DNA from 3 places in the Pseudomonas palleroniana genome. Region 1 is predicted to be linked to each of the others. Evidence: predicted binding sites of a transcription regulator. Region 1 holds the regulator's gene; each other region holds the start of a gene.
The links. The regulator sigma-54, encoded in region 1, starts transcription at its own class of promoters, with help from an activator protein. The targets are predictions, from matches to a motif close to ANTGGCATNNANNTTGCTNT.
Positions count from the first base shown of each region.

Region 2: MJP36_RS09585 (circularly permuted type 2 ATP-grasp protein) is a predicted target of sigma-54. The motif match lies at 1,440-1,459, and genes of this name have one in related genera.
Region 3: MJP36_RS11060 (flagellar hook-length control protein FliK) is a predicted target of sigma-54. The motif match lies at 1,934-1,953, and genes of this name have one in related genera.

Region 1 is NZ_CP092411.1:5,685,823-5,689,096, forward strand. Features, by position in the region: gene lptB (LPS export ABC transporter ATP-binding protein) at 1-564, shown strand, start outside; gene MJP36_RS25570 (RNA polymerase factor sigma-54) at 749-2,242, shown strand; gene hpf (ribosome hibernation-promoting factor, HPF/YfiA family) at 2,318-2,623, shown strand; gene ptsN (PTS IIA-like nitrogen regulatory protein PtsN) at 2,634-3,098, shown strand; gene rapZ (RNase adapter RapZ) at 3,101-3,274, shown strand, end outside.
Region 2 is NZ_CP092411.1:2,089,222-2,092,495, forward strand. Features, by position in the region: gene MJP36_RS09570 (START domain-containing protein) at 1-202, shown strand, start outside; gene MJP36_RS09575 (hypothetical protein) at 306-542, shown strand; gene MJP36_RS09580 (ribonuclease E inhibitor RraB) at 756-1,097, shown strand; gene MJP36_RS09585 (circularly permuted type 2 ATP-grasp protein) at 1,492-2,901, shown strand; gene MJP36_RS09590 (alpha-E domain-containing protein) at 2,906-3,274, shown strand, end outside.
Region 3 is NZ_CP092411.1:2,405,216-2,408,489, reverse strand. Features, by position in the region: gene fliL (flagellar basal body-associated protein FliL) at 1-404, opposite strand, end outside; gene MJP36_RS11060 (flagellar hook-length control protein FliK) at 538-1,884, opposite strand; gene MJP36_RS11055 (Hpt domain-containing protein) at 2,001-2,345, opposite strand; gene MJP36_RS11050 (ATP-binding SpoIIE family protein phosphatase) at 2,376-3,274, opposite strand, start outside.

The DNA.
Region 1 (3,274 bases):
GCGGATCAGGGTCGCGTGCTGATCGACGACCTGGATGTCAGCCACCAGCCCATGCACGGTCGTGCTCGGGCCGGCATCGGCTATCTTCCGCAGGAAGCGTCGATCTTCCGCAAACTGTCGGTGGCCGACAACATCATGGCGATCCTGGAGACCCGCAAGGAACTCGACCGTGATGGCCGCCGCAAAGAGCTGGAAAGCCTGCTGCAGGAATTCCACATCAACCACATTCGCGACAACCTCGGCATGAGCCTGTCCGGTGGTGAGCGTCGCCGAGTGGAGATCGCCCGCGCCCTGGCCACCGCACCGAAGTTCATCCTGCTGGACGAACCCTTTGCCGGCGTCGACCCGATCTCGGTTGGCGACATCAAACAGATCATCCACCACCTCAAGGCCAAGGGCATCGGCGTACTGATCACCGATCACAACGTTCGCGAGACGCTGGATATCTGTGAAACCGCCTATATCGTCAACGATGGCCAACTGATCGCCGAAGGTGACTCCGCGACCATTCTGGCCAACGAACTGGTCAAGGAAGTGTACCTGGGCCACGAGTTCCGCTTGTAAACACCGCGGTGTCACGGCTATTGCCAATGCGCGCGGTAGTCAATAAAAACCTCAGGCTTTTTATTGTTACCGCGCTCTAGGCAAAGCCCCCGATATCAGGCATATAATTTGCTTATGTTTGGCGCTCACGCGCCCTGTCGTGGATGGCGCAATGCGCCGGCGAATAAGGTGTTAAGCCCCTGCCATGAAACCATCGCTAGTCCTGAGAATGGGCCAGCAGCTGACGATGACACCGCAGCTGCAACAGGCCATCCGCCTGCTCCAATTGTCGACCCTGGACCTGCAACAGGAAATCCAGGAGGCCCTGGAGTCCAATCCGATGCTCGAACGCCAGGAAGACGGCGACGACTTCGATAATACGGACCCGCTGGCCGACAACATCGAGCAAAAACCCAACTCCGACGTGCAGGAACCCTCCTATCAGGAAACCGCCCCTACGGTGGACAACCTCGAGGACGGCGAATGGAACGAACGCATCCCCAACGAGCTTCCCGTGGATACCGCCTGGGAAGACGTCTACCAGACCAGCGCCAGCAGCCTGCCCAGCAGCGACGATGACGAGTGGGACTTCACCACCCGCACGTCCGCCGGCGAGAGCCTGCAAAGCCATCTGTTGTGGCAGTTGAACCTGGCGCCGATGTCCGACACCGACCGCCTGATCGCCGTAACACTGATCGACTGCATCAACAACCAGGGCTACCTGGACGAAACCCTTGATGAAATCCTCGAGGCATTCGACCCGGAACTGGACATCGAACTGGACGAAATCGAAGCCGTCCTGCACCGCATCCAGCAGTTCGAGCCCGCCGGCATCGGTGCCCGTACACTCAGCGAATGCCTGCTGTTGCAATTGCGCCAGCTGCCCGCCAAGACCCCTTGGCTGGTCGAAGCCCAGCGCCTGGTGACCGACTATATCGACCTGCTGGGCAGCCGCGACTACAGCCAGTTGATGCGCCGCATGAAGCTCAAGGAAGACGACCTGCGCCAGGTGATCGAGCTGGTACAGAGCCTCAACCCGCGCCCAGGCTCACAGATCGAGTCCAGCGAAGCCGAGTATGTCGTGCCCGACGTAATCGTGCGCAAGGACAATGAGCGCTGGCTCGTCGAGCTGAACCAGGAGTCGGTGCCGCGCCTGCGAGTCAACCCGCAATATGCAGGCTTTGTGCGCCGCGCCGACACCAGCGCCGACAACACCTTCATGCGCAACCAACTGCAGGAAGCCCGCTGGTTCATCAAGAGCCTGCAAAGCCGCAACGAAACCCTGATGAAAGTGGCCACCCAGATCGTCGAGCATCAGCGCGGCTTCCTGGAGTATGGCGACGAAGCGATGAAACCGCTTGTGCTGCACGATATCGCCGAAGCAGTGGGCATGCACGAGTCGACGATCTCCCGGGTAACCACGCAAAAATTCATGCATACCCCCCGGGGTATTTATGAGTTGAAATACTTTTTCTCAAGCCACGTCAGCACCTCCGAAGGCGGCGAATGCTCGTCCACGGCAATCCGCGCGATCATCAAAAAACTGGTTGCCGCGGAAAATCAGAAAAAGCCATTGAGTGACAGTAAGATCGCTGGTTTACTGGAGGCACAAGGCATTCAGGTCGCCCGTCGAACCGTCGCCAAGTACCGCGAGTCCCTCGGGATCGCGCCTTCCAGCGAGCGTAAGCGTTTGATGTGACGGGCGGGCCACAGCGTTCCAGTGGCAGGCACCCCGGCCTGCCGCTTTATGCACTGGCAACGAAGGAGAAGCTGTATGCAAGTCAACATCAGTGGACACCAGCTGGAAGTCACCAAACCCCTGCGTGAATACACCGAAAGCAAGCTGAACAAGCTTGCGGGGCATTTTGACAAGATCACCAACGTGCAGGTCATCATGGAGGTCGATAAGCTCAAGCAGAAAATCGAGGCCACCCTGCACGTACCGAATGCCAAGCTCGTCGCCAATGCGGAACATGAAGACATGTACGCGGCGATCGACTCGCTCTACGACAAGCTCGACCGCCAACTCATAAAGCATAAGGAAAAGAATCTGCACCTGATGCAAGGTACAGGTCGCTAACGCCCCTCCCATGATCCGACTTGAAACCATCCTGACCCCCGGCCGTTCCCTTGTGAACGTGCCGGGCGGCAGCAAGAAAAAAGCCCTCGAACAAATTGCCAACCTGATCAGCCGCGAAGTGCCGGATCTGGAGATGCAGGATGTCTTCGAGGCGCTGGTTGCCCGTGAAAAACTCGGCTCTACCGGTTTTGGCAATGGCATCGCCATTCCGCACTGCCGCCTCAAAGGTTGTGAAGCGCCCGTGAGCGCCCTGCTGCACTTGGAAGCGCCCATCGATTTCGACGCCATCGACGGCGCCCCGGTCGACCTGCTGTTCGTGCTACTGGTCCCACAGGCCGCCACCGACGCACACCTGGAACTGCTTCGGCAGATCGCCAGCATGCTCGACCGCAAGGAAGTACGCGACAAACTACGCAGCGCCAGCAGCAACGAGGCGCTCTATCAGGTTGTCCTGGATGAACAAAACGGGCAGTAATCATGCGTTTGATCATCGTCAGCGGCCGTTCCGGCTCAGGTAAAAGCACCGCTCTCAATGTTCTTGAGGACAGCGGTTTTTATTGCATCGACAACTTACCCGCCGGTCTGCTGCCTGAATTGGCGGAACGTGCGTTGATCCATACCGAACTGGCGCAGCCGTTGGTGGCCGTATCG
Region 2 (3,274 bases), 2.6 Mb from region 1:
GCCTGAAGAAAAAGGCTACGTTCGAGTCGCCCAGGTCGATGGCTTCTGGAAGCTCGTTCCCAAAGGTGACAACCAGACCGAAGTGACCTACCAGGTGCACACCGAGCCTGGCGGCAGCGTGCCGTCGTGGCTGGCCAACAAGTTCGTGGTGGACGCCCCGTTCAAGACCTTGAAAGCCTTGAAAGAACACGCTGAAAAATAAGCACAGCCGATCAGGTGCCTGCGACCTTGAGTGGAACATTTGCCAAGCCCTCAAGGTCCAGATGGATGTGAGCCCACACTTGGGTTTTATCGAGGAAGCACCGATGCAAAAGTGGCAGATTACCTTTGTTGATGACCACGGCGTGAAGTCCGTAGAGCAGTTCGATTGCACGCAAAAGCCCAGCCTCGAAGAGGCGGCGCACATGATTCGCAGCAAGCTGGTGCCGGTAGCCGCCGAGCTCGACCTCAATGACCTTGAAGGACGCCAGCCTGAGCCTACGGTCAAGATCCTCAAAGACCAGAACAGCATCCAGATCCTCGACATCTCTCCGGCTGCCTGAACAATCCCTGTAACTCATTCAACCCCCTCTGGTAGAGGTGATAGCTTCGCGCTACTCTGCAAACGAGATCAGCGAATGAATCGCTAAGGTCTGGTCTTGTCAGCTACATGCTTGTTTTCCAGCGGTGTTGTTATTGCCGTAGTACCTGCGCCAGTAGGGCGCAGGCTTCGGGAAGCACGGAAAGTCTATCCATCGGTTTGAGGAGGACGTTTCATGAGCACAGCCTATCAAGAAGATATCAGCACCCATGTTCTGCGCCGCATGAAAGAAGGCGGCTTTGACTTCTCGCGTTTTCACCCCATCGAGTTCTACGCCATTTTCCCGGATGAGGAACGGGCGCGCCGGGCTGCGGGTCGATTTCGTGGGGAATCGCTGAATGCCCAGGTCAGCGCGCGCGACGATGGCGCGTGGTACTTGGAACTGAGCAAAATCATGTCCGCAACCTACGACGGCATAGGAGACTTCGAACAAGACTTTGAAGCGGTGGTCGAGCCGCTGGGCGGGATCATCGAGGGATGGGGCGTGAAGCAGGAGGTGCGTGGATTACCCATGTAGCTGCATAGAGTCTCAGCGTATCGGCTGACCTTCGGGTCGGCCGATTTTGTTTGTGCCGTCTGAAAATGTGTGGAACTTGCGCGGTACTTTCTCAGCTTCAAAAAAAAGCCACCCGACAAGGGTGGCCTAAAGGGAAGAGCGGAGCGCTGAAGGCAGTTCAGCAGATGGGGCGATTATCCCTGGGGGCAGCCGGGCAATGAAATCAACTCTGGCTATGCTGTTGATAGCCAAAGCCCGCATTGGGATGAAGCGTGACGCAAGGCGGCGGGCATTCTGCGCACCAGGACGGTGCGGTTAGATTCCGCTGCTTATCCAACTCACTGATTTATAAGTGTTTATGCCGATGGCACGGGCCTTGCGAAGGTTCTTGCGTCCGGGGGACAAGGAGTACGGCATGATCCGCACTTATTACGACGAGATGTACGATGGGGCAGGGCAGGTCCGTCCCCATTACCGCGAATTCGCCCGCTGGTTGGCTGAAACACCCGCCGAGCTGTTGGCCCAGCGCCGGCGTGAGGCCGATTTGCTGTTTCACCGCGCCGGGATCACGTTCACCCTGTATGGGGACGAGCAGGGCACCGAACGCCTGATTCCCTTCGATACAATCCCGCGCAGCATACCGGCAAGCGAGTGGCGCACGGTCGAGCGCGGCTGCATCCAGCGGGTCAAGGCGCTGAACATGTTCCTCGCCGATCTGTATCACGACCAACGCATCATCAAGGCCGGGATCATTCCCGCTGAACAGGTATTGGCCAACGAGCAATACCAACTGGCGATGCAGGGGCTGAACCTGCACCGCGATCTGTATTCCCACATCTCCGGCGTCGACCTCGTACGCGATGGCGACGGTACTTACTACGTGTTGGAAGACAACCTGCGTACCCCGAGCGGTGTCAGCTACATGCTCGAAGATCGCAAGATGATGATGCGCCTGTTCCCCGAACTGTTCGCGGCCCAGCGCATTGCTCCGATCGATCATTATCCGAACCTGCTGCTCGATACCCTCAAAAGCTCAAGCCCGCTGGATAACCCGAGCGTGGTGGTGCTGACGCCAGGGCGTTTCAACAGCGCATTCTTCGAACATGCGTTCCTGGCCCGCGAGATGGGCGTGGAACTGGTGGAGGGGGCCGACCTGTTTGTGCGCGATGACCGCGTGTTCATGCGCACCACCGACGGCCCCAAGGCGGTGGATGTGATCTACCGCCGCCTCGACGACGCATTCCTCGACCCGTTGGCGTTCAACCCCGAGTCCATGCTGGGTGTGCCCGGCCTGCTCGCCGCCTATCGTTCGGGTAACGTGGTACTGGCCAATGCCATCGGCACGGGGGTGGCGGATGACAAGTCGGTGTACCCCTTCGTCACCGAGATGATCCGTTTTTATCTGGATGAAGAACCCATCCTGAAGAATGTTCCGACGTACCAGTGTCGTAAGCCTGACGAACTATCCCACGTGCTGGCCAACCTGCCGGACTTGGTGGTGAAGGAAACCCAAGGCTCCGGCGGCTACGGCATGCTGGTCGGCCCGGCGTCTACCGCGGCGGAAATCGAAGCCTTTCGCGCCCGCATCAAAGCCAAGCCCCACGCCTATATCGCCCAACCAACGCTGTGTTTATCCACGTGCCCGACCTTTGTCGAAAACGGTATCGCACCGCGCCATATCGACCTGCGTCCCTTCGTGTTATCCGGCAAGGAAACCCGCGTGGTGCCCGGCGGCTTGACCCGTGTGGCGCTGCGTGAAGGTTCGCTGGTGGTCAACTCGTCCCAGGGCGGCGGCACCAAAGACACCTGGGTGGTCGAGGACTGATGCCATGTTGAGTAGAACTGCCTCGGATTTGTACTGGATGTCGCGCTATCTGGAACGTGCGGAAAACCTCGCACGCATGCTCGACGTCAGCTATTCGCTGTCGCTGATGCCTCAAGACGGGCACGGTGACGGTCTGCATGAACTGGCCATGCCGTTGCTGATCACCGGCACCCTGGATGACTACCGTGAACGCCACGGCGAACTGCATGCCGAACACCTGCTGCACTTCTTCGCGCTGGACGCGGCCAACCCGGCCAGCATCTACAGTTGTCTCGGCGCCGCGCGGGCCAGCGCCCATGCGGTTCGTGGGCGAATTACCGCCGACATGTGGGAAAACATCAACGCCACCTGGCTGGATATCCGCGACATCGCC
Region 3 (3,274 bases), 2.9 Mb from region 1:
CGCAGCATTTCCTGGCCCACAGGGGTGGCCAGGGTGTCGAAGCTCTGCCCGGAGAACAGCATCACCAGGTTGTTGCGGATCACCGGCATATGCACCTTGAGGGCGTCCAGATCTGCCTGGTTACGCGCCAGCAAGGTGATGCTCACCTGCAGGTAGCGTTGATGACCGTTCTGATTGAAGTTGGCGACAAAGGCCGGAAGCATCGGCTCGAAGATTGCCGGTTGCTTGACGTTAGTGGCGGTTTCGGCGGCGGGGGCCGGTTTGCTGGCACTGCTGTGCATGATGTACCACGTGCCGCCAACAGAGGCGCCAATGGCCAGGAGCAGGCCCAGCACAATCACCAGGATCAGCTTGAGCTTGCCTTTGCCTGCGGGTGGAGTTGCTGCGTCGTCGCTCTTCGCCATGCCAATAATCCGTCACTATTCGGGGATTCATAGATCTACGGAAAGGCAAGAGCAAGTGTTATGCCAGAGTTGTCTGCCATGCAGGCCCAGCACATCAAAGTGGGAGCAAGCCCCTCCCACAGGTGGTTACGAATCAGGCGTAGTAATCAACCGCGCTGGACCCGATCACGCTGGAAATGACGGGCGCCGCTGTTTCAGCCACGTCGATGTGCCCACTACTCTCGCCGCTGTCCCCGCGCCTGCCACTGCCACTCAAGCCGGCCTGGGCCTGAGCCTGAGCTTGTTGCTGCTGCTCCTGGCCACGGGACTGGTCGGAAACGTTGACGTCCACCTGCCCCATGCCCTGCTGGGCAAACATCTCCCGCAAACGTCCGGACTGGCTTTCCAGGGCCTCGCGCACCACGGCATGGCCGCTCATGAACTGGACCTGAGCCTGTTGGTCCGGCGTCATGTTGACCTTGATATCCAGGCGCCCCAGCTCTGCCGGCTGCAATTGGATCTCGGCCGACTTGAGGCCGGCGCTGGACAGGTACATCACGCGGTTGACCACTTCTTCGGTCCAGCCGCTCTGGTGCATGGCCAGCGGCGCATTGGCCACCGGCGGCAAGGCGTTAGCCGTTTTCGGCGTGGCGGCCTGGGTCAGCGCGGCCAGGCGGTTGGCGAAGTCATCGACGCGGGTATCGCTGCTGGCCTCTTTCAAATCCTTGAGGCCACTGTCTATCAGCCCGCTGAAGGCTTTTTCACCGCCATCGGTGCTGTCCTTGGTGGCCTGTTGATCGACCATTGTCGCCAGGCCGGCCGCGAAACTCTGCGCAGCGGTCGGTTGGTCCTGGGTCGGCGCCGATGGGGTTTTCTGCGGCGCCTGGCTGCTGGCCGACACGTGCCCGCCCTGCTCCATTGCCAAACGCACGGTCGGCATCGAGTCCAGTGGGTCGGCCGACGGATCGAACGCCGGCTGCGGGGTGTCATCCGTCGCCGCGACGGGTGCGGCAACCACCGGCTGGGCCTTGTCATCCTTGGCCGCGGCAGCAGGGGCCGGGGTTTCCACAGGAACAGGCACAGCTACCACCGGGGTGACGGCGGCAATCACCGCCGGGTCGACCACGGGGTCAACGGGAGGTTGCTGGACCAGGGACGGGTCGGTGGGCTTGGCGTCGTCACTGCCGGCGCTGTCATCGGACTTGGCCGGCGGGTTGGCAGGCAAGGGATTGCCGCTATCGGCAACCGCTGGCTTGCTGGCGGCAGGCTTGTCGTTGCTATCCACCGACGAGGCGCTGCTAACCGAAGGCTTGTCACGGGTGGATTGGGTCGGGGTGTCGCCGCTCTTCACCGACGACTTCGAACCTTGGCTGGCGAACACTTGAGCAAAGCCAGGGCCCTTGTCCTGCGGGGCCGCAGCAGCTGCCACAGGTGTAGCGGCGGGCGCTTGAGGCTTGGCTGCGGGGGCAGCCTGGAGGAGCGAGTTGGGGGCGACTGGCATAGGTAAAGGTCTCCACTGCACAGGGGTCGGGGATGCTGTGCCAGGAGGTAGAGCAAGAGTCGGGCCAGGTTTGTGTCTGTGCGTATGCAGGACGTCGACTTACGCTTCTTTAACAGCTAAAGCCCAAACCGCTGCTTCTCCGACTCATACATAGGCCGAACCAGAGCAAACTCACGGTCAATCTGATCCACCAGCGCCCCCAGGTCCGCCGTCGCCCCAACCGACTCCACTTCCAGCCGCTGGCACAGCTGCGCCAACCGTACCGCCCCGAGGTTGCCGCTGCTGCCCTTGAAACTATGGGCGATTCGCCCCAGCGCCTTGGCGTCATCGCGCGCCTTGCGCAGGGCTTCGACGCGCTTCTGCGAGTCGTCAAGGAAGGTGTCGAGCAACTTGGGGTACTCGCTCTCCATGACGTCCTGCAAACCCGACAGCACTTCAGGGTCCAGATGAATCTCAGCCACTTGCTCGCTCCTTGATCAAGAATCGGCGGATTATGCCAGAGCCTTCCAGCAAAACTCCACGCAGACACTGCGCCCGCCGTCCGTCCAGCGTACATCGCTGCTCAGCTGGCGCACCAGGCTCAAGCCTCGACCAGACAGACGGTTCAAATCCAGGGGCCGCTTCAGCACCTGATCCACGTCGAAGCCTGGGCCACTGTCTTCGACGCGCAGGATCAGCTTGCCGCCCGTGGCGGTCGGCATCACTTGCATATGTACCCGCACATGACCGCTGTCCAGTTGCGCCAGGCGCTCATTGCGCTGACGGTAGTAGTCGGCGAATCCCTGGGCGTCGCGCTTGAGCTGCGAGTCCAGGCCCAGCACGCCGTGCTCCAACGCGTTGGAATACAGCTCGGCCATCACGCTGTAGAGCGCCCCGCTCTGCTCACGCAGCCCCTGAATCTCCAGCAGCAGCTGCAACAGGTAAGGCAAGGGGTTGTAGCATTTGAGGGTCTGGGCGCGAAATTCGAAGCTCACCGACCAATCCAGGGGGCATGGCTGATTGCTGTCGGCGTATATGGGCTCGGCCGCACGCAACGGCTGGCCGGGCTGCAAGGTGATTTCCACCATGCTGACATCATCGCGCGCTTCACCACGAAAGGCCGCCAGGGCCTGTTCAATCTCTTCGAACAGGCGGTCGGGCTCGCGGTTGGCGGCGAATACCTGCTGCAGGCGCTCCGCGCCGAACAGTTGGTCGTTGGCGTCGGCAGTATCCAATACGCCATCGGAGAGCAAAAACACCCGGTCGCCGAGGGCCATGGGCAAGACCTCAATGCGGTCATCGAACGTCTCCACCGACAGCACACCCAACGGCAAGTGCCGCGACATCAACGGCGTGCGCCCGCCCGTCGCGACCTCATGCACATAACCTTCCGGCATGCCGCCATTCCACA